Regions from separate parts of the Clostridium sp. BJN0001 genome, predicted to be linked through region 2. Evidence: riboswitches for the same ligand, from Rfam matches in the RefSeq annotation. Region 2 holds a riboswitch; the other holds the start of a gene.
What was found. A riboswitch is a leader RNA that binds a small molecule or an ion and turns the genes downstream of it on or off. The one in region 2 is predicted to bind FMN.

Region 1 (11,877 bases), 900 kb from region 2:
TCTCATTTACGACTATTTCACATACTTTATCAAATTCGTCTTTCTTAACATTTAATATAAGTTCATCATGAACCTGAAGTATAAGTTCACTTTTAAGGTTCTTCTCTTTAAGTTTATTATAAACCTTAATCATTGCAATCTTTATTATATCTGCTGCACTTCCTTGAATTGGAGCATTCATTGCAAGTCTTTCTCCAAATGCTTTTACAATTTTATTCGAAGATTTAATTTCAGGTATAAATCGTCTTCTATTTAATATAGTAGTTACTATTCCAGTCTTTTTAGCATCATCAACTATATTATCAAGATATTCCTTTACTTTAGGATAACGACTAAAATATATATTCATATATTCTTCAGCTTCTTTTTTAGAAATCTTCAAATCCTTTGAAAGACTAAACGCACTTATACCATATACTATTCCAAAATTTACAGCTTTTGCTCTACTTCTCATAAGTGAAGTAACTTCAGAAATTGGCACTTTAAATACTTCAGATGCTGTCTTTGTATGAATATCATTATGATTATTAAATGCATCAATCATATTCTCATCATCAGCAATATGTGCAAGAACCCTTAATTCAATCTGAGAATAGTCACAAGAAACTATTAAATCATCTTTTTCCATAGGTATAAATACTTTTCTTATCTCTTTTCCCATCTCATGCCTTATAGGAATATTTTGAAGGTTTGGTTCAGTGCTTGAAAGACGTCCTGTTGTAGTTACTGTCTGATTAAAACTCGAATGAATTTTAGAATCCGAATCTACTACACTTTTTAATCCTTCAACATAAGTAGAATTTATTTTTGTTATCTGACGAAAATACATTATCTTGCTTATTATAGGATGTTTATCATTAAGTTTTTCCAAAACCTCTTGGTTAGTAGAGTATCCTGTTTTAGTCTTTTTTATTACAGGAAGATCGAGTTTTTCAAATAATATTTTTCCAAGCTGTTTGGGAGAATTTATATTAAATTTTTCATCTGCTAAATCATATATTATTTGCTCTGTCTTATCTATTTCACTTTTAAATTTTTTTTGGAGTTCATCTAAAATATCTGTATTTACTTTGAATCCGTTCTCTTCCATTGAAGATAAAACAAAAATAAGAGGATGTTCAACATTATAATATAATTCTTCCATATTTTCAGATTTTATTTTATCTCTCAAAATAGAGTAAAGTTCTTTTATATATGACGCTTTAAAACATAAATCAGAAATTTCTTTTCCATCTATGCTTTCCATTAAGTATCTCTCTATTATATCTGAAAGCTCATATTTATTTTTAGAAGAATCTATAAGATACGATGCTATCTCAGTATCAAAAATAAATCCTTTTATTAAAATATTATTCTTATTTAAATAAGTAAGTAAATTTTTTCCACTATGAATTATTTTCTTTATCTTTTCATTTTCCATGAAAGCCTTTAATATAGAAAGCGTATTCTCTTCATCACTTAAAAATATTTTTTCGTAATCAATATAATAACACTTACTTTGATCTGAAATTATCATATATTTAAGTTCCATATTAGAAAATCTTTCACGATTACTAATACCATACGATAAAAATACTTCATTTGTATATTCATCAAATACTTTTTTCATGCTTTCTAAATTTTCAATATTTACTATATCAAGCTCTTTTTTTTCTTCAGTATCCTTAAGATCCATTTTATTAAGAATTGATTTCATATTCAATTTTATAAGCATATTTTTTATATCTTTTTCAGATACATTTTCATTCTTCAAAAGTTCATCAATTGTATAATCTATTGGAACATTAGTCACTATCGTTGCAAGTTTTTTAGAAAATATAGCCTGCTCAACATTTTCTTCTAAATTTTGTTTTAACTTATTACCTTTTATTTTATCTATATTACTTAATACTTCTTCAATAGAACCATATTCTTTTATAAGCTTAAAAGCTGTCTTTTCTCCAACTCCTGGAACTCCTTTTATATTATCAGACTTATCTCCCATAAGACCCTTTACATCTATAAATTGTTTTGGAGTAATTCCATATTCAGACACAAATGCATTTTCATCATAAACAGCTGTTTCTGTAACACCTTTTTTTGTTATGACAACTTTTGTTGTAGAAGATGCAAGCTGAAGTGCATCATGATCTCCTGTTACTATATAAGATTCAGTATTATTTTCTTCTGCAATCTTTGAAACAGTTCCTATTATATCGTCAGCTTCAAAGCCTTCCATCTCAAATATTTTTATGCCCATAAATCCCATTAATTCTTTCATTATTGGAAATTGTTCAAAAAGTTCAGGCGGCATCTTTTTTCTTCCTGCTTTATATTCATCATATTCTTTATGACGAAATGTAGGAGCTTTTAAATCAAATGCTGCTATAATAGAGTCCGGATTAATTTCATTTTTCATCTTTAAAAGCATATTTAAAAAACCATAAATAGCATTTGTATTAACTCCGTCATTATTTGTTAAAGGAGGCAGTGCATAAAAAGCCCTATTCATAAGTGAATTTGAATCTAATACTAATAATCTTTTCATATATATCCTCCTTAAAAGTAATCATTACACTTTATTATACTATTTGTAATATTTAAAGTATACCCTAAAATTCAATACTAAGACTCAAATACATCGTAATTTGAATATGTTTTTATTATGTGTTTAAATAAAAATATATATAAATACTGAAAGGAGTATTAATATGATAAAAGATTTACTTATAAAATATGCAGAGCTTATAATTGTAAAAGGAATAAATTTAAAAAAAGATGGTCTTGTTGTTATTTCATCTCCAATAGAATGCTCTGAATTTGCATCTATTATTGCTAAAAAAGCATTTAAACATGGAGCATCTGATGTAAAAATAAAATATTCAGACTCTATATTTAATAAGATACGATTAGAAAACATATCTTATGATACATTAAGCATAAAACATAATTTTGAAAAAGATGAATACGAATATTATGTAGATAATAATGCATCATTCATATCAATATCTGCAGAAGATCCTGATATTTATAAAGATGTTGATTCAAAAAAGCTTTCTTTATACAATAAAGCAAGACGTCAGAATCTAAAAAAATATTTTGATGCATGTAACTCAAACAAAAATGCTTGGACTATTATTTCAATTCCAACAAAATCATGGGCACATAAAATATTTAATACACTTCCTGAAGATAAAGCTTTAGAAAAACTTTATGATGCTATTTTTAATATAATGAGAATTTATGATGATGATCCTATAAAATCATGGACTAAACATATTAATTCTCTTAAAGAAAAAGTTTCAAAACTAAATTCACTTAGCTTAAAATCTCTTCATTATAAAAATTCACTTGGAACAGATCTGACAGTTGAACTTGCAGATGATAGCATTTGGTGTGGAGGAGATGATATTACTTTAGACTCAACTCATTTTATAGCTAATATGCCTACAGAAGAAGTCTACACAACTCCAAAAAGAGATCATGTAAATGGTGTATGTGTAAGTTCAAAACCTTTAAGCTATCTTGGGAACTTAATTGAAAACTTCTCTATTACATTTAAAGACGGAAAAGCAGTATCATGTACCGCAGAAAAAGGACTTGATGTTTTAAAAGAAATAATATCATCTGATGAAAACGCATGTTACCTTGGAGAAGCTGCTCTAGTTCCTTTTAGTTCTCCAATTTCAAAATCAAATATAATTTTTTATAAAACATTATATGATGAAAATGCATCATGCCATTTAGCATTTGGATCATCTTATCCATGCTGTATAAAAAATGGAGATAATCTCTCATCTAAAGAACTTTTAAAAAAAGGTGCTAATACATCAATGACACATGTTGATTTTATGATAGGAACATCTGATCTTTCAATAGACGGTATTAGAAAAGATAATAAAACTATATCCATTTTTAAAAATGGTGAATGGAACATATAAACAAAAAAACTTATTCTTAAAAATTTCAAATTTTTAAGAATAAGTTTTTAATCATTCTGGCAGGGGCACTAGGACTTGAACCCAGAACCAATGGTTTTGGAGACCACTACTCTACCAATTGAGCCATACCCCTTCAACGGGTTTTATTATACAACATTTTTTTTATTAAATCAACTACTTTATTACGAATTTAAATTTTTCTTATCATAATATGCTTTATTATTTATAATAACCTTCGAAATTTCGTTCATATTATATTCAATAAGTCTTTCAAAAGAATAATCTCCATAATATTTCCAAAGCTTTACGTACCAATAATCTTGTAAATCTACTTTAGATGGCTCGTCCCCATCATCAATGACGATTACCTTTTTATAATCAAGCTTATTATCTTCTATAGTCTGCTTTATATTATCATCTTGAATTTTTACTGTCTTTATTCCAATAGAATTAGTAAAATACTGAAATCTATCATCAAATGTCAAAAAAGTAAAATCAGATACTTCCTGTTTTAAATAATTAAATTTTTCCATTTCACTATCAAGTTGTTTTATAGCTTCATTGTAATTATCTTCATAAAAATCCCTGTTAGCAGGATCTTTATCTTGAATTGCTGATTTTACATTGTATAGTGCAATTTTGTAATTATCTATGTTTTCAAAATAATAAGGATTTTCTTCTGATATTCCATTTATATTAAAATTTAAAAGACGAATTCCTCTTGATAAATTAACAATACTTATATTACCCTTTTCTAATTTATCAATAAACTTCGATGCCCATGGCTCAAAATCTGTTCCTGTATATATAAATATATCATTATTCGAAATATTTTTTACTGCATTTTCTGTTATTTGAAATTCATCTATATCGTTCTGATCTTTCATCATATATGTCACATTATGCTTATCTTTAATTATCTTTTTCACCATATAGTACTGAGGCTTATTTACTGTAATGATATTGAGATACTTATCTCTCGCTTCAGTTCTTATATTATTGTCTGTATTTGCTGATAACGGATTTGAAAATATACACATCCCTAACGATAAAACAATAGTTATTATTACCATAACAAAAGTAAGTTTCTTCAAAATATCCCACCTCCTAAGCAGACATATATGCATATTATCTTAATTATTATACCTCAACAAAATAATAAATCAATTACTTTTAAGAAGTTTATTTAACTTTTCAACTTCATTTGTTATTATACTGTTAACTTTTAGATTTATTACCTTTTTCATGTCAAATAAATCATTTACAGTATAAGGATTTATTTGAATCCCTCTTTTAATAATTCTTTCAGTATATTCCTTATTTAAAATGCTATAAAAGTATGGATGATAACACTCTACATCTATTTTCTTTAAATATTCTTCAGGATATGCAAGTGTTGAATCGGTAAGTGCTCCAAGCATTACATCTTTATCAAGTTTTCTAAATCTTACAAGACTTACATGATTAAAACTTGAAATTATAATTCTATCTTTTATTTTGTATTTTTCAATAAGATCTAGTACTTTTTCTTCTAATCCATCATAATCTATTATGCTATTTTTTAATTCAAGATTTAATACTTTCATATCTGTCTTTGAAAAAAAGCATAAAAGTTCCTCTAAAGTAGGTATCCTTTCATCTATCTCATATTCATCATGTTTTTTCAATATATTGATTTTTTTTAATTCATCTAAAGTATAATCTTTTAAAAAACCTTTTTTATCTGTTGTTCTATCTAATTTTTCATCATGCATTATAACAGGAATACCATCTTTAGAAAGCTGCACATCTGTTTCAATTCCATCAGCTTTATATTCATATGCCTTTTTAAAAGCTAACATAGTATTTTCATCATATCTCCCACTATATCCTCTATGTGCTATGTTTAATATACTCATTTAAATAATTCCCCTTTCAAATTCAATATATTTTTATTATGTGTCATATTTTGTAATATTGCAATAAAAAAATAAGCTTTAACTATAATTTTACATAGCTTATGATAGTAACTATTTTATTCCATAAATAATCCCCATATTATGAAACATCCATGGTGCTTTTTTTATATAATTTGGAATAAAACTCATATTCTCAGTATTTGCTTCATAATAAATTTCTGTTATTCCTTCTTTTCTTAATTGATCTATAAATTCTTTAATATCTCCATATAACTTTTTTTGTTCAAACATATCATGGAATACAAAAGCCCCTCCTTTTTTTACAACTCGTAGAGCTTCTAAAACAACTTTTCTTTTGTTTTTTTGTGTTTTTACTTCGTGAAATACAAAATTACTTATAGCTGCATCAAAATAATTATTTTTAAAAGGAAGCTTTGCAGCATCACCATTTTTAAATATAATTTCTGAAACGCCCTCTATTTTAGCATTTCTCTCGCACTGCTTTTTATCATAATCCCACTCACTACCAAAATAATCAATTCCAACAATCTGTGCTTTTTTGAATTTTTTTGCGCATCTTACTGATAGAGCACCTGAGCCACATCCTATATCTAATAATTTTCCTTTTCCATCCCACATTAGTTTACTTAAGACAAATTCATGAATCTGCCCCATAACATTTCCTCCATCAAACGAAAATGCCAATCTACACTTTTGCATATAAATTGTAAATGATAATATTAATAAAAATAATATTGAAACAATTACGCTTAAAACTTTATTTTTTAATGTAGCTGTAAACACTATATCAATTATTAATAGTAGCAATGTTAGAATCCAAGAATATTTCATAAGTTTTTTAGGCACCCAGTTTCCATAATTAGTTTTCATAAATAAATTCCTCCTTTAAAATTAAAAGCATAACATTTGTTATGTTTTGTTATGTAAAAAAACCTGATGATTTGTATCATCAGGTTTTATATTTTTTCCTTTAAATCATTAATTAACTTTTTAAATCCACCTTCTGCATAGCAGGCCATAACTTCATTTAAATAAAGTGCTTCTTTCATATTAGATGCTCCCTTTAAAATATTTATATTTGTTTCTATTCTAATATTAACTAACATTTTAATTACTTTCTCATCAGGTTTATGTCCAAGATAGATAGTAAAATAATCCATAAATTTCTTATTTATTATATTAAAAACATTATTTTTAAAATCTTTATAAATGCTCCCATCACTTTTTTCTAATAATGTCAAAATTACAATTTTATTTTCTAATTCAAATTTCATTATTTTTTTCTCATTATCTATTGATGATGACGAATCATTTTTTTCTTTTTCTGAAAGTTCATCTATTAACTTTTTCCACTCTAGTATTACTGGATCTACTATAATTTTAAATAAAGACTCTTTATTTTCAAAGAAAAAATATAATGCACCAGTTGTAACATTACATTCTGAACAAATTTTTCTAAGACTTGCTCCTTTATATCCTTTCTCAAAAAATTCTTTTTTTCCTGCATCTATAATTTTTTGTTTAGTTGGATGTATTTTTTCTGTTAATAATTTATTATTAAACTTTTCTTCCATAACACATGTTATGTTACCATAGAATCATTTTTTTATCAATATTAAAGAAACGCTCTAACTTGATTTTCTATAAAATTCATATACAATAAAATAAGAGATATCATTACGTAGGAGGATGTTTTATGATATTTGAATTTAACAGTGTTTCAGAAACAACTGATTTAGGAATAAAATTAGGCAAAATAGTAAATCCAGGAGATGTAATTTGTCTTACTGGTGATCTTGGAACTGGAAAGACACATATAACAAAGGGAATAGCCTTAGGTCTTGGTATAAAAGACACTATAACAAGTCCCACATTTACAATTGTTAATGAATATGATTCAGGACGTATAAAACTTAATCATTTTGATGTATATAGAGTTGCTGATCCTGATGAAATATATGCAATAGGTTTTGATGATTATATTTTTTCAGATGCCGTATCAGTAATAGAATGGGCAAATTATATTGAAGAAATACTTCCAAAAGATATTCTTCATATCAACATAAAAAAAGATCTTTCAAAAGGAGAAAACTACAGAAAAATAACAATAACTCCTTTTGGTACACGATTTAATTACATAAAGGAGTTAAAATAATGATTGTATTATCTGTTGATACATCATCAAAAACAGCAACAGCTGCAATAATTGATGATAATAAAATTTTAGGTGAAATTAATTATAATGATAAAAGAGAACATTCTACTATATTAATGGGAATGATAAAACAACTTCTTAATGATACTAATCTTACAATTAATGATATTGATGGATTTGTAGTATCTAAAGGTCCTGGTTCTTTTACAGGACTTAGAATAGGAATGGCTACCGTAAAAGGATTAAGCTTTGGAAGCAAAAAACCATACGTAAGCGTATCAAGCCTAGATGCACTTGCACTTACAGCGATAAACTTTGACGGAATAATATGTCCTATAATGGATGCCCTAAGAGATAGTGTTTATACTGCTTTTTATGAAAAAGATGAAAGTAATGAACTTAAAAGGACATCAGATTATGATGCACTTACACTTGATACTCTTATAGAAAAAATCAAAGCAAAAAATAAAAAAGTAATCTTCATAGGAGATGGCGTAAATAAATATAAAAATTATCTACAGGAAAATTTAAAAGACTCATTTTTCCCACCACACCATCTTAATTTTATTCATTCTTCTGCATTAGGTGAACTTGGTATCAAAAAATTAAAAGAAGGAATATATGATAATCCAGATTCTGCACCATTTTATATAAAGAAATGTCAGGCTGAACGTGAGTATGAAAAACGTCTCAAACAATCTTAAAAATATTTCAATCACCATGATGGATAAAAATGATATAGATGAAATATTAGAAATTAGTTCTAAAAGTTTTCATATATCATGGAGTAGAAATTCTTATGAAAATGAACTTATAAATCCTAATGCAAGATACTTCATCGCTAAGTATGATAATAAAGTAATAGGTTTTGCTGGAACATGGATAATTTTAGACGAATCCCAAATTACAAATATTGCTGTAGATCCTAATTTTAGAAATAATAAAGTAGCTTCAAAACTTCTTAAAGCTTTAATCTCATACTGCACTAAAAATGGATGCACTTCTTTCACTCTTGAAGTACGTGAAAGTAATGAACCTGCAAAAAATCTTTATTTAAATCATGGATTTAAAATAGAAGGTTTAAGAAAGGGGTATTATCAAGATAATAAAGAAAATGCCATTATAATGTGGAAAAGAGATAAGCAATAAAAAAAGGTAGAAAAAGCAAATCTTTTTCTACCTTTTTTAGTAATATGTCTTATATTTATAATTATATTGTTTCTGTCTTTTTATCTACCTTTTTATTAGAAAATGCTGTTTCATTTTTAAATATTGAAACAGATACTCTTTTATAAATTACGTATGTTACTACTGATACTATTAATGATTTTATCGCATTAAAAGGTATTAATCCTGCAAGAGTATAATTTAAAGCCTGTGCAGATGTCATTTTCATGCCAAAAGCAGGAAGAAGTATAAATATATTAATTGGAGGTGCTAATACTTCAAGTGTTAAAGCACCCAAAATCATACCAATAATAGCTGTTTTCTTAGATTTATTTCTCTTATATAAAAGTGCTGGTGGAAGTATAAATACTACTCCTAAAAAGAAATTAGCAAAATCTCCAACCCCTCCTGTAGTAGTTCCTTTAATTACTAGTATAAGTACATTTTTTATAAGCTCTATTATAACTCCAGCCATAGGTCCAATTCCAAACGCTGCAATAAGTGCAGGAACATCGCTTAAATCAATCTGTAGCCATGCAAATGTAGGCAAAATAGGAAATTCTATATACCTTAGTATTAATGCAATTGCAGCAAATAATGCTACTTTAACGATTTTATCTGTGTTTCTCTTCATTTTTTATATCCCCCTAAAAGAATATCTTCATAAAGTAGAAGCTTATTAAAAAATTATAAAAATAAACCCTGATATATAAAAATATCAGGGCTATAAACTACTAAAAAATAATAATTTAATAAGTTACCTTCTTCTATCCAGACTATACTGTTGGCCTCGGAATCTAACCGAATCATGCTATACGCTCGCGGGCTTTACCGCCAGTAGGGATTTACACCCTGCCCTGAAGATATATTATTTATTTTATGTTTATATAATACACTATATTTTAAATTTTTTCAATCATTATAAACAACATATATACCTATACATACAAGAAATAATGATATAAGTGTATAAAAATCAAAAATATTCTCGCGAAGAAATATTGCTGATAATATACTTCCAAATACAGGTGTTAAAAAATTAAATACACAAATAACTCCAACTTTATTATACTTTAAAAGTTCAGTCCAAAGCACAAATGCAACAGATGAAATAAGTGCCATATAAATTAAAAGTATTGACGATTTAATTGTAAATCCATGCAAGCTTCCGCCTGTAGAAAATCCTGATAAAATGAGTATAATTCCTCCAATCAGAAGCTGAAAACCTGATGCTTTTACAGTATCTAATCTTCTTGTTATATGTTTAGAATATATAGCAGAAAGTGCAAAAAATACAGCTGCTATAAATACAAATCCTTCTCCATAAAATGAAAATCCTAAGCTAGATACAGATTTTGAGCCTATATTAACTAAGATTACTCCAGCAAACCCAATTACGCACCCTAAAATCTTTTTTAAACTTATCTTATCATTTTTATATATAAAGTGTGAAAGTATTATACTAACAAACGTTCCTGTACTATTTATAATCGATCCTCTAACTCCTGTTGTATAAGTAAGACCTATATAAAAAAATATATATTGAAAAGTTGTTTGAATCATCCCAAGAAAAGCAACCTCGAAAAAGTCTTTTCTATTTAATTTTAAAATTCCTTTTCCTCTAAAAAAGTACCCTGCTATAATAACCAAAATGCCAGCAAGCGCAAACCTGTATCCAGCGAAAATAAGTTTTGATGAAACATTAACGCTTGCTATATTAAATAGAAAATATCCATATTTAATTGAAGGATACGCACTCCCCCACAAAAAGCAGCTTATCGCTGCTAATAAAATTATATTTCTTCTATTTGTATAAATTTTTTCTCTATTCATTATCTTCATCTTCTAAATTAATTTCTTTGATGTTCTTCATTGTAAGAGATATTCTCTTTCTCTTTTCATCTACATCAAGTATCTGTACTTTTACAATATCACCTACATGAACAACATCAAGAGGATGTTTTATAAATCTATCTGCTAGTTCACTTATATGTACAAGTCCATCTTGATGAACTCCTATATCAACAAACGCGCCAAAATCTGCAACATTTCTTACTGTTCCTGTAAGAATCATACCTTTTTTTAAATCTTTCATTTCAATAATTCCAGTTTTTAAAACAGGCTTAGGCATTTCTTCTCTAGGATCTCTTCCTGGCTTTTTAAGTTCTTTAGTGATATCTATTAATGTAGGTTCTCCTGTATCTAAAGTTTCAGATATTTTATCTAAACCAAAATTTTTAACTTGTATATCTATATCATCAAGCTTCTTACCTTCAAGATCTTCTTCTGTATATCCTAATAATTTTATAAGTTTCTTTGCAATTTTATATGATTCTGGATGAACTGCTGTATTATCAAGTATTTCATCACTTTCAGATACTCTCATAAAACCTGCGCACTGCTCAAATACCTTTGGTCCAAGTCTTTTTACTTTTAAAAGATCTTTTCTTGACTTAAATTTTCCATTTTCTTCTCTAAACTTAACAATGTTTTCAGAAATAGATGATGTAATTCCTGAAACATATGAAAGAAGAGAAGGTGTTGCTGTATTTAAATCTATACCTACATTATTTACACAATCTTCTACTACACCTTTTAAAGACTCTTCAAGCTTTTTAGGTGTCACATCATGCTGATACTGTCCTACACCTATTGCTTTAGGATCTATCTTTACAAGTTCCGCAAGAGGATCCTGTAGTCTTCGTCCTATTGATAT
Region 2 (11,877 bases):
AGATATTAAAAGGATTTAGCGATAATCAGATAAATCTTGTCTCAATAATGTCAAGACCTACTAAAAAGCAGATGGGTACATATAATTTTTATATAGAAATTGATACATCTTCAACAAAGTTTGAAAAAATAAAAGCTACAGTAATGGAGCTTAATAAAAAATATAAAATAAAAATTCTTGGAAACTATCAAGTAAAAAATGTTTTATAAGGTAATATATAATTCTAGAAAAATTTTATACTTAAAAGAAGGAAGGATAAAAAAAGTATGAATTATGAAGAAGTTTTAAAAAATGCATCAACATGTATGGGAGATTACTGCAAAGCATGTCCAGAGTGCAATGGAAGAGCCTGCAAAAATCATATGCCAGGTCCTGGTTCAAGAGGAGCAAAAACTACCATAGCTATGAGAAATTATGATGGATGGAAAAATATTTTTGTAAAGCTTGATACTTTAAATGAAATGAAAGATGTAGACACAACTTTAAATATATTTGGAAAGACATTTAAATATCCGATATTTGCAGGTCCTGTTGGAGCTGTAAATCTTCATTATGGAGATAAATATGATGATGTCAAGTATAATGATATATTAGTATCTGCATGTGCAGAAGAAAAAATTGCAGCATTTACAGGAGATGGTACAAACCCTGATGTAATGAAAGCTGCATCAAAAGCTATAAAAAGAAATAACGGAATTGGAATACCAACAATAAAACCATGGAATATTGATGTTATAAAAGAAAAAATGGAACTTGCAAAATGTTCAGGAGCATTTGCTTATGCTATGGATATTGATGCTGCAGGACTTCCATTTCTAAAGAATCTTACTCCAAAAGCAGGAAGTAAGTCAGTAGATGAAATGAAGGAAATAATAAAGCTTTCAAAAGTGCCTTTTATAATTAAGGGAATAATGACAGTAAAAGGAGCTTTAAAAGCAAAAGAAGCTGGAGCAGCAGGAATTATAGTTTCAAACCATGGTGGAAGAGTTTTAGATGGATGTCCTGCAACTGCAGATGTGCTAGAAGATATTGTATCAGCTGTTAAAGATGATTCTTTTAAAATATTTGTAGATGGTGGAATACGTTCAGGCAATGATGTATTTAAAGCTCTTGCAATGGGTGCAGATGCTGTTTTAATTGCAAGACCATTTGTAACTGCTGTCTATGGCGGTGCAGAAGAGGGAGTTAAAGCTTATATTAAAAAAATATCAGCAGAATTAAGAGATACAATGGAAATGTGTGGAGCTTTCAGCTTAGAGGAAATAACTTCTGATATGATTTCACAATATTAATTTTTGATAAATTATAAAATTTGAAAGATGTTGACAAGAAATTAAATAATGATATAATTAGAATAAATTTAATAGTAATCTTCGGGGCAGGGTGAAATTCCCTACCGGTGGTAAAGCCCACGAGCTATTTTTAGCATGATTCGGTGAAATTCCGAGGCCGACAGTAAAGTCTGGATGAAAGAAGATAGAATAAATAGTTTTATTTATGTATATTCTGCTCTGAAATGTTAATCATTTCAGAGCTTTTTTGTAAATAAAAATATTTTTATTTGTGTATTTTATATGCCCTGAATTTTAAATTCAGGGTATTTTTTTATGGAGGTGTAGAAAATTTGGATGATAAATATTATATGAATATGGCACTTGAACTTGCAAAAAAAGGAGTAGGACGTGTAAATCCTAATCCACTTGTTGGAACAGTTATTGTAAAAAACGGAAAAGTTATAGGTAAGGGATACCATGAGAAATATGGAGAGCTTCATGCAGAACGTAATGCAATAAAGAGTCTTACTGAAAGTGCAGAAGGTTCTACAATGTATGTAACACTTGAACCATGCTGCCACTATGGGAAAACACCTCCATGTACAGAGGCTATTTTAGAGAACAAAATAAAAAAAGTAGTAATAGGTTCTGATGATCCAAATGTTTTAGTTAGAGGAAAAGGGATAGCATATATTAAAGCGCATGGGGTAGAAGTTGTAAAAGGAGTAATGAAAGAGGAATGTGATGAAATAAATAAAATCTTTTTCCATTACATAATTAATAAAACTCCATACGTTATGATGAAATATGCAATGACTATGGATGGAAAAATTGCATGTGTAACTGGAGAATCAAAATGGATTTCAGGGGAAGAATCAAGGCTTGATGTGATGAACGACAGAAACAGATTTAAAGCGATAATGGTAGGAGTTAATACTGTTATTAAAGATAATCCAAACCTTACATGCAGACTTTCAGGTGGTGTAAATCCTATACGAATAATCTGTGATACGAATTTAAAAACTCCTCTTAACTGTAATATTTCAGATACTGCAAAAGATATAGAAACAATAATTGCTACATGCTGCATAGATGATAAAAAAATAGAGAAATATAGAAATAAAGGTTTGGAAATTCTTAAAGTTAAAAAGAAGGATGGTCATACTGATTTAAAAGATCTTATGATAAAACTTGGAGAAAAAAAGATAGACAGTTTAATCCTTGAAGGAGGAGCAGAACTTAATTATTCAGCTCTAGAAGCTAAAATTGTAAAAAAAATAAAGGTTTATATTGCACCTAAGATATTTGGTGGAAAAGATGCTAAATCGGCAGTTGCAGGTGAAGGCGTATCTTATCCATCTTGTGCATTTATGTTTTCTAATTCAAAATTTAAGAAAATTGGAGAAGATATTGTAATAGAAAGTGAGGCAAAATCTTGTTTACAGGAATAATAGAAGAAGTAGGAACTATGAAAAAAATAAATAGAAGTTCGTATTTATCGTCAGTTGTGATAAAAGCAGATGAGATTCTTAAAGACATACATATAGGTGACAGTATTGCAGTAAATGGAGTATGTCTTACAGTAATAAAATATGATAATTCCTATTTTGAAGCTGATGTTATGAATGAAACTTTTAAAAGGTCTACTATAAATAGATTAAAAAGCGGTGACAAAGTAAATCTTGAAAGAGCTATGAAAATAGATAGAAGATTTGGAGGTCATATCGTATATGGTCATGTTGATGGAACTGGGATTATTAAGAATATAAAAAAAGATGACAATGCAGTTATTTATACGATACAGGCAGATAAATCAATACTTAAATACATAATAGAAAAAGGATCTGTTGCTATAGATGGAATAAGTCTTACAGTTGTAGATGTTAATGACAAAGAGTTTAAAGTTTCAATTATTCCACACAGCAAGGAAGAGACTACTTTCAAATATAGAAATATAGGAGATAGTGTAAACATTGAAAATGACTGTATAGGAAAATATATTGAAAAATTACTATTTTCTAAGGATAAAGAAAAGGGACTTACAGAAGGATTTTTAAAAAAATTTGGATACTAGGAGGATTGATTATGTTTGAATATAACACAATTGAAGATACTATTAATGATTTAAAAGCTGGAAAACTTATAATGGTTACAGATGATCAGGATAGGGAAAATGAAGGAGATTTAATCTGCGCAGCAGAATTTGCGACTACATATAATGTTAATTTTATGGCTAAATATGCAAAAGGACTTATATGTATGCCTATGGGAGATGAGCTTGCTAAAAAGCTTAATTTAGATCAGATGGTTTCAAATAATACTGATAATCATGAAACTGCATTTACGGTTTCAATTGATTATAAAGATACAACAACAGGAATTTCAGCAGTTGAAAGAGGACTTACCGCTAGAAAATGTGTAGAAGATAACATAAAACCTGAAGATTTTAGAAGACCTGGTCACATGTTTCCTCTTAAAGCAAAGAAATTTGGAGTTTTAGAGAGAAATGGTCACACAGAGGCAACAGTTGATATGATGCGTATTGCAAATCTTAAGGAATGTGGTTTATGCTGTGAGATTATGAATGAAGACGGAAGCATGATGAGAAAAGACGATCTTATTGAATTTGCAAAGAAGTGGAATATTAAATTTACAACAATAAAAATGTTGCAGGATTATAGAAAGAAACATGAAAAATTCGTTGAGTGTACTTCTATAAGTGAGCTTCCAACTAAATATGGTTATTTTAAAGCACACTGTTATGTAAATATAATGACAGGAGAACATCATGTAGCACTTGTTAAAGGTGATATTAAAGATGGAAAAGATGTTTTATGTAGAGTACATTCTGAATGCCTTACAGGAGATGTGTTTGGCTCTTTAAGATGTGACTGTGGAGAGCAACTTAAAAGTTCAATGATAAAAATAGAAGAGGAAGGAAGAGGAATTCTTCTTTATATGAGACAGGAAGGAAGAGGCATTGGTCTTGTAAATAAACTTAAAGCATATGCACTTCAAGATAAGGGCATGGATACTGTTGAGGCTAATGAAGCACTAGGATTTAAAGCAGATCTTCGTGAATATTATATTGGAGCTCAAATATTAGAAGATATGGGTGTAAAGACAATAAAACTTCTTACAAATAACCCAGATAAAATATATCAGCTTTCAGATTTTGGAATGGAAATAGTTAAAAGAGTTCCTATAGAAATGAAACCTGAAAAGTATGATTCATTCTATTTGGAAACTAAAAAAAATAAAATGGGACACATGTTAAATTATTAATAAATAAGGAAAGAGGAGAAATAAAAATGAATATATTTGAAGGAAAATTAGTAGCTAAGGAAATAAAAATAGGAATAGTTGTTGCACGTTTTAATGAGTTTATCACATCTAAATTATTATCTGGTGCAGTTGATGGATTAAAGCGTCATAATGTTTTAGATGATTCAATTGATGTTGCATGGGTGCCTGGAGCATTTGAAATTCCTCTTATAGCATCAAAAATGGCAAAAAGTAAAAAATATGATGCAGTAATCTGTCTTGGCGCAGTAATAAGAGGAACTACAAGCCATTATGATTATGTATGCAGCGAAGTTTCAAAAGGAATAGCATCAGTATCTCTTAGCTCAGATATACCAGTTATGTTCGGAGTTTTAACAACTGATAATATAGAGCAGGCTATTGAAAGAGCTGGAAGTAAAGCTGGAAATAAGGGCTTTGAATGTGCAGAAGGTGCAATTGAGATGGTAAATCTTATAAACGAAATCAAATAATTACGACAAAATCATACATTATATAACATATAAGTATTTGTGTCATATACTCCAATGTTAAAACTACGTAAAATAATTATTAAAAAGGTTAACATTGTGTTAAAAATAATGTAAACTTAAATACGATAGAAAAATAAATATGCAAAGGAGAAAATGCATTGAATACTATTACGGTAATTGTCAAATTAATGGGTGGACTGGGGCTATTTATTTATGGTATGAAGTTAATGGGTGACGGTTTAGAGAATGCAGCAGGAGAAGGATTAAAAAATATCCTTGAAAAGGTAACCAAGAACAGAGTAATGGGCGTATTTATAGGAGCTGTAGTTACAGCAGTAATACAAAGTAGTAGTGCAACCACTGTAATGGTTGTTGGATTTGTTAATGCTGGACTTATGAGTCTTGCACAGGCAGCTGGTGTAATTATGGGGGCTAATATAGGTACTACTATTACAGCACAGCTTGTTGCATTTAAACTTGATGAAATAGCTCCATTATTTGTTTTTGCTGGAGCTATACTCGTAATGTTTGCAAAAGCGAAAAGAAGAAGAGAAATAGGAAACATAATACTTGGATTTGGTATATTATTTACAGGAATGGGACTTATGAGTACTTCTTTAGCACCTATTGCAAAATCTCCATTATTTGCAAATATACTTGTAGCAATTGGAGATAATTGGTTTATAGGAGTAATTGCAGGAAGCGCAATTACAGCAATACTTCAAAGCTCATCAGCAACTACTGGTATACTTATAGCACTTGCAACTACTGGAACTATAGATATACATCTTGCACTTCCTATAGTATTTGGATGTAATATAGGGACATGTATAACTGCAATTCTTGCAAGTATTGGAACAAATAAGACAGCACATAAAGCAGCACTTCTTCATTTAGTATTTAACATTACAGGAACATTAATATTTCTTCCGTTTTTGGGACTTTTAGCAGAATTTGTACAAAAGTTAAGTCCTGGAGAAGTAAGCAGACAGATTGCAAATGCACATACAGTTTTCAATGTCGCTAATACATTCATACTTTTACCATTTACAAAATATATTATTGTATTTGTAAATAAGATAATTCCATGTGAAGATAAGATTGAAAAACATGGACCGAAGTACATAGATGATAGACTTTTAGAAACTCCAGTAATAGCAGCTGGACAAGTTATCAAAGAAACAATAAGAATGGCAAATAAGGCTAAGAAGAATGTTGAACTTGCCATGAAAGGTTTTGTTGAATGTGATGAAAAATGTATAGGTGATGTTTACGAAAATGAAAAAATCATAAACATATTAGAAGAAAAGATAACAACTTATCTTGTAAAACTTGCAAAGTGTGAATTATCAGCTAAAGAAAAAGGAATAGTAGCATCTACATTTCATATAATAATAGATATTGAAAGAATAGGTGATCATGCTGAGAATATAGTTGATCTTGCAACTGAAAAGATAAATAAAAATTTAAAGTATAGTGAAGATGCAATAGATGAATTATATGAATTATATAATTCTACAATGAAAGCCGTAGACATAGCGATAGAAAGTTATGTAAAGAGAGATGTTAACGAAGCAAAAAGTATTGAAGAGATAGAAGAAAAAATTGACAAGTATCAGAAATTATATAGAGATAAACATATACAAAGACTTTACGATGGAAAATGTAATGCGTTTGCAGGAGCTATATATTTAGACATTATAAGTACATTCGAAAGAATAGGAGACCACGCCACTAATATAGCTGAAAGCGTAATTGAAAATTATGTAAAGTAATAAAATAGCGAATAAAATATAAATACATGATGCATAATATTAATATGTTTGATTAAAAGACAGGAGGAAATCATTTATGAGAACAAAAAGAATATTAAAGGTGTTATGTATTTTTTTTATACTTCTTTTTATATACCCATTTAATGGCAAATATGTTTTAGCTGAGAATACAGAAAGTAAAAAGATAATACTTGTTGATCCAGGACATGGTGGAATAGATAGCGGTGCGAAATCTAAAAGTGGAACACTAGAGAAAGATATAAATCTTCAGATATCTTTAAAGCTTGGTGAAAAGCTTAAAGAAGAAGGTTATGAGGTGGTTTTTACACGAGAAGATGATTCCGAAATAAGTAGAAAGAAAGCAAAAGATTTAAAAGCAAGATGTGATATGAAACAAGATAAAAAATGTGATGCTTTTATATCAATTCATCAAAATACATTTCCACAGGAAAGTTGTTTTGGAGCACAGGTTTGGTATGCAGATAATGATTCCAGTAGAAATTTTGCAGAGCTTGCACAGAATTCTTTAAAGGAAAATATAAATGATGGGAATAAGAGAGTAGCAAAGCCTGCTAAAGATCAATATAAAATTTTAAGAGATAGTTATAGTGGTCCATCAATTTTAGTCGAGTGTGGATTCTTATCAAATAATAAAGAGGAAAAAATGCTTAAGACTGATGAGCATCAAAATGATATTGTAGATGCTATTGTTAAAGCTGTAAATGAATATTTTAGTGAGAAATGATAGTTAAACTTTTATAGATAATACAGGGGGCTTTTACATATTTATAGGAATACTTTTTTCTTCTTTTAAAATACTTTTCAAGAGGAATTATATTTTTTAAAAGCCCCCTGTGAAGACATAAATGTTGTTAAAATTTTTAGGAGAGTTTATTATTATGTTTGAGTTACTGTATAGGCAGATGTACTGTTTTAAAAAAATTTAATATTCGTGATATCGTTTACCACAGCTTATAAATTTCATACAATATATCTGTCTACTATATAATATATTATCTGTTTTCGTAAAATATGAATATTTATTATAAATTTTATAATTAGTATTAGCATTTACTGAATTTGTATCAGAATCTTCAAATGGATTAACTTCAATACTATTTCTAGGAGTAATATTATTTCGTGAAACAGTATTTTTTACGAAAAGATAAACATCATATATGATAAATAAAATAAGAATTATTGATATTAATAATATTATTATATTAACAATATTGCTGATTTTTTTTACATTCATAAAATATATCCTTTAAAATAGAAAGTACTTATAATAAACTTATTATAATAAATAAAAAATATTCCTTTTAAGAAGTTACGCTTGTAAAAATTTATAAGAATTAAACTAATAATTAATAAAAAGGAGATATGGGTATGAGAGAATTAAGTGTAGAGAAAATAACAGAAGCAGTTAAAAATTTGGCAATTGAATCCAATTATTATTTAAGTGATGATGTAAAAAATGCACTTAATAAATTTAAGGATGAAGAAACATGGGATATAGGAAAAGATGTTTTAGGAAAAATAATAGAAAATTCTAAAATAGCATCAGATGAGAAGATGCCTATCTGTCAGGACACAGGAATGTCCTGTGTTTTTTTAGAAATAGGACAAGATGTGCATTTAGTTGAAGGAAGTATTAAAGATGCTATAAATGAAGGAGTACGAGAAGGATATAAAGAAGGATATTTAAGAAAATCAGTTGTAAAAGATCCGATAAGAAGAGAAAATACAAATGATAATACTCCAGCAGTAATTTATTATGATATTGTGTGTGGAGATAAAGTTAAGATAACTTTTGTACCTAAGGGCTTTGGCTCAGAGAATATGAGTAAAATAAAAATGCTTAAACCGTCTGATGGAATAGAAGGAGTTAAAAATTTTATAATAAATACAATAAAAGAAGCAGGTCCTAATCCATGTCCACCAATGGTTGTTGGAGTAGGTATAGGCGGAACTTTTGATAAAGCAGCTTTTTTAGCTAAGAAGGCACTTATAAGACCAGTTAATCAAAAAAATGAAGATGAATTTTATAAAAATTTAGAAATTGAACTTTTAGATACGATAAATAAACTTGGGATAGGACCTCAAGGGTTTGGAGGAAGAACTACAGCGATAGGTCTTAATATAGAGACTTTTCCTACGCATATAGCAGGACTCCCTGTTGCTGTAAATATAAGCTGCCATGCAACAAGACATAAAATGGTTATTCTTTAAAGGGGGAAGAGAGATGGAGATAAAATTAAAAACACCACTTACAGCCGAAAAGCTAAAAGATTTAAAAGCTGGAGATAGTGTATTATTAAGTGGGATAATTTACACAGCAAGAGATGCAGCACATAAAAGATTAATTGATCTTCTTAATGAAGGGAAAGAACTTCCTTTTAAAATAAAAGATGAAACTATATATTATGTAGGACCAAGTCCTGCAAAGCCAGGAAAAGTAATAGGATCAGCAGGGCCTACAACTAGTTATAGAATGGACGCATATGCTCCAAGACTTCTTGATTTGGGATTAAAAGCAATGATAGGCAAAGGAAAGAGAAATAAAGAAGTAATAGATGCGATAGTTAGAAATAAAGCAGTATATTTTGGAGCGATAGGTGGCGCTGCAGCATTAATTGGGAAAAGTATTGTAAAATCTGACATAATTGCTTATGAAGATTTAGGCGCTGAAGCAATAAGAAGACTTGAAGTAAAAGATATGCCTGTTGTTGTGATAATAGACTCTAAAGGCAATAATTTATATGAGATAGGAAAGAAGAAATATCTTGAATCTTTATAATTGATAATTAAGAACTTATAGCCCCCCTAATTAGATTGGACAATATTAATTAAAATAATTAATATATAAATATGATAATTAGGAGGTCTTTTTATATGGAGAAAATTAAATTTAGAAGAACATTTACAGAGGAAGAAAGAGTTAAATTTGTTACTGAAGTTTTAGAGTCTGGAAGCAATATACTTATTGCTAAAAAATATGATATTAATGCTGTACAATTAAGCTATTGGGTAAATAATTACCGTAGATATAGGCAAACACTAGAACCAAAAGAACCAAAAGATACAAAATTGATACCTAATTATAAGCGCGAATATAAAAAAGCTCAGGAAAAAATTGAGGAGCAAAAACTAAAAATAGCTATTCTTGAAGATCTTCTAAAAAAAAACAAATAACACTAGAATATAAAATTTTAAGTGCCCACAAATGGATTAAACTTGGATATAAAGTAACAATAGTACTTAAAATATTACGGATTTCTAGATCCACATATTATTCAAAACAGAAATATATTGTTAAAAGAAGCTACGCTAACGTAGGTAGAAAGGTCCCTGGATACAGTTTAACATTCGATAATATCAAAATATCTGATATAACTATTCAAAAGTATATAACAGAAATTAGAAGTAAGAAAACATCGCGAAAATATGGATATAAAAAAGTTACCGGTGAGTTAAGATTTAGAAAGAAGTACAATTTAAAAATTAATAAGAAGAAAGTTAGAAGACTAATGAAAAATTTAAATTTATTAGGAAACTACTATAAAAGGCAGAAAAGAAGAATGTCACGTACCTGCGAAAGCAGAAAAGTTACAGCTTCTAATCAATTATGGCAAATGGATATCAAATATGCATTTATTGCTGGTAATAAGAAAACAGCCTATATAACTTCAATAATCGATGTTTTTGATAGAGAAATAGTGGCATATTCAATTGACCTATCTGCTACAGGTTCTGTTGCTAAAAAAGTTATGTTAGAAGCTCTATATAACAGAGGCTTAAACTATGATAAAAATAAAACAGTAGTACTTCGTACCGATAACGGCAGTCAATTTATTAGTGGAGTTTTTGAGAAAGGATGCCTTGATGAAGGTGTTCTTCATGAAAGAATTCCAGTACACAGTCCAAATTATAATGCATTCATAGAATCATATCATAGATATCTTCAAGATGAATGCCTTACCGGAATGATATATTGGAATTTAGATCACATAAAAAATGATGTAGGTGATTTTGTTTATAGATATAATCATGAGAGAATACATTCATCTATTGGATATATTCCTCCTCATGATTACTATCTAATGAAATTAGCAGCATAATTACAGAATATTAAGAACTAACGAGTATTAACTTAATATTGTCCATTTAACGGGGAGCCCTCCGAGGTGGAAATTCAATCTAATTGACAATGGACAATTTAGGTGGAAATTCCTACGGAATTTCATTATATGTTTTTTGCGATTCTCGCAAAAAAATAAAGCTTTCGCCTGAAGCGAAAGCTAAATCAATTCTATGTTTCTGCGTTAAAGCAGAAACTTCCACAATTGTCAATTGTCAATTTTTACATTAATTTAGGTTTCTGTGATTTTGAGCAGAAACATCCCCATTTGTCATTTGTGCTTTGTCCTTTGATATTTGATATGTCATTTAATTATTAATTGAGTTAATCATTTTCTTAAATTCATCTAGTTTCATATAAGAGTTCATATAAATTCTATTTAAAGTGTATTTATTATATGTAGAATCAATAATGCCTCTTTTGCATGTAAAACCTAATGAATATCCAGCCTCTTTTGCTGCTTTTATTGTGTTTTCATCATAATCGCCAAATGGATAAGCAATTGATGTTATTTTCTTTCCTAAAGTTTTTTCTAATATTTCTTTTGACTCTTTAAGCTCTAAAAGCTGTTTTTCATATGAAAGTTTACTTAAATGGCAATGTGTTTTTGTATGAGATTCAATATCTATTCCAAAGCTACTCATTTCTTTTAACTTATCTTTACTTAAGTAATATGAATCTTTAAGACCATCTGTAATATAAAAAATGGTTGCTTTCATATTAAGAGATTTAAGAGATGGAAAAGCATATGTATAATTATCCATATATCCATCATCAAATGTTATCATAATAGTTTTTTTAGGAAGAGGTTTTTTATTTTCTATATAGTCATAGAAATCGGAAGCCGTTATAGCTGAAAAACCAGAATCCTTTATAAATTGAAGTTCACTTTTTAAAAGATCAGGAGGAAT

Region 1: another riboswitch for FMN. It lies ahead of MTX53_RS10045 (ECF transporter S component); the one in region 2 lies ahead of ribD (bifunctional diaminohydroxyphosphoribosylaminopyrimidine deaminase/5-amino-6-(5-phosphoribosylamino)uracil reductase RibD).

What each region holds. Positions count from the first base shown of each region.
Region 1 is NZ_CP094971.1:2,050,217-2,062,093, forward strand. It holds gene polA (DNA polymerase I) at 1-2,527, opposite strand, end outside; gene MTX53_RS10000 (aminopeptidase) at 2,691-3,920, shown strand; tRNA gene MTX53_RS10005 (tRNA-Trp) at 3,978-4,053, opposite strand; gene MTX53_RS10010 (zinc ABC transporter substrate-binding protein) at 4,103-5,014, opposite strand; gene MTX53_RS10015 (glycerophosphodiester phosphodiesterase) at 5,084-5,818, opposite strand; gene MTX53_RS10020 (class I SAM-dependent methyltransferase) at 5,930-6,709, opposite strand; gene MTX53_RS10025 (TetR/AcrR family transcriptional regulator) at 6,796-7,413, opposite strand; gene tsaE (tRNA (adenosine(37)-N6)-threonylcarbamoyltransferase complex ATPase subunit type 1 TsaE) at 7,536-7,994, shown strand; gene tsaB (tRNA (adenosine(37)-N6)-threonylcarbamoyltransferase complex dimerization subunit type 1 TsaB) at 7,994-8,698, shown strand; gene rimI (ribosomal protein S18-alanine N-acetyltransferase) at 8,673-9,143, shown strand; gene MTX53_RS10045 (ECF transporter S component) at 9,205-9,795, opposite strand; FMN riboswitch at 9,917-10,030, opposite strand; gene MTX53_RS10050 (DMT family transporter) at 10,074-10,994, opposite strand; gene MTX53_RS10055 (Tex family protein) at 10,987-11,877, opposite strand, start outside.
Region 2 is NZ_CP094971.1:261,988-273,864, forward strand. It holds gene MTX53_RS01340 (prephenate dehydratase domain-containing protein) at 1-209, shown strand, start outside; gene MTX53_RS01345 (alpha-hydroxy-acid oxidizing protein) at 267-1,292, shown strand; FMN riboswitch at 1,366-1,482, shown strand; gene ribD (bifunctional diaminohydroxyphosphoribosylaminopyrimidine deaminase/5-amino-6-(5-phosphoribosylamino)uracil reductase RibD) at 1,625-2,725, shown strand; gene ribE (riboflavin synthase) at 2,710-3,348, shown strand; gene MTX53_RS01360 (bifunctional 3,4-dihydroxy-2-butanone-4-phosphate synthase/GTP cyclohydrolase II) at 3,360-4,559, shown strand; gene ribE (6,7-dimethyl-8-ribityllumazine synthase) at 4,586-5,050, shown strand; gene MTX53_RS01370 (Na/Pi cotransporter family protein) at 5,209-6,825, shown strand; gene MTX53_RS01375 (N-acetylmuramoyl-L-alanine amidase) at 6,902-7,570, shown strand; gene MTX53_RS01380 (hypothetical protein) at 7,769-8,080, opposite strand; gene MTX53_RS01385 (fumarate hydratase) at 8,215-9,057, shown strand; gene MTX53_RS01390 (Fe-S-containing hydro-lyase) at 9,071-9,625, shown strand; gene MTX53_RS01395 (transposase) at 9,721-10,020, shown strand; gene MTX53_RS01400 (IS3 family transposase) at 10,101-10,946, shown strand; gene MTX53_RS01405 (polysaccharide deacetylase family protein) at 11,275-11,877, opposite strand, start outside.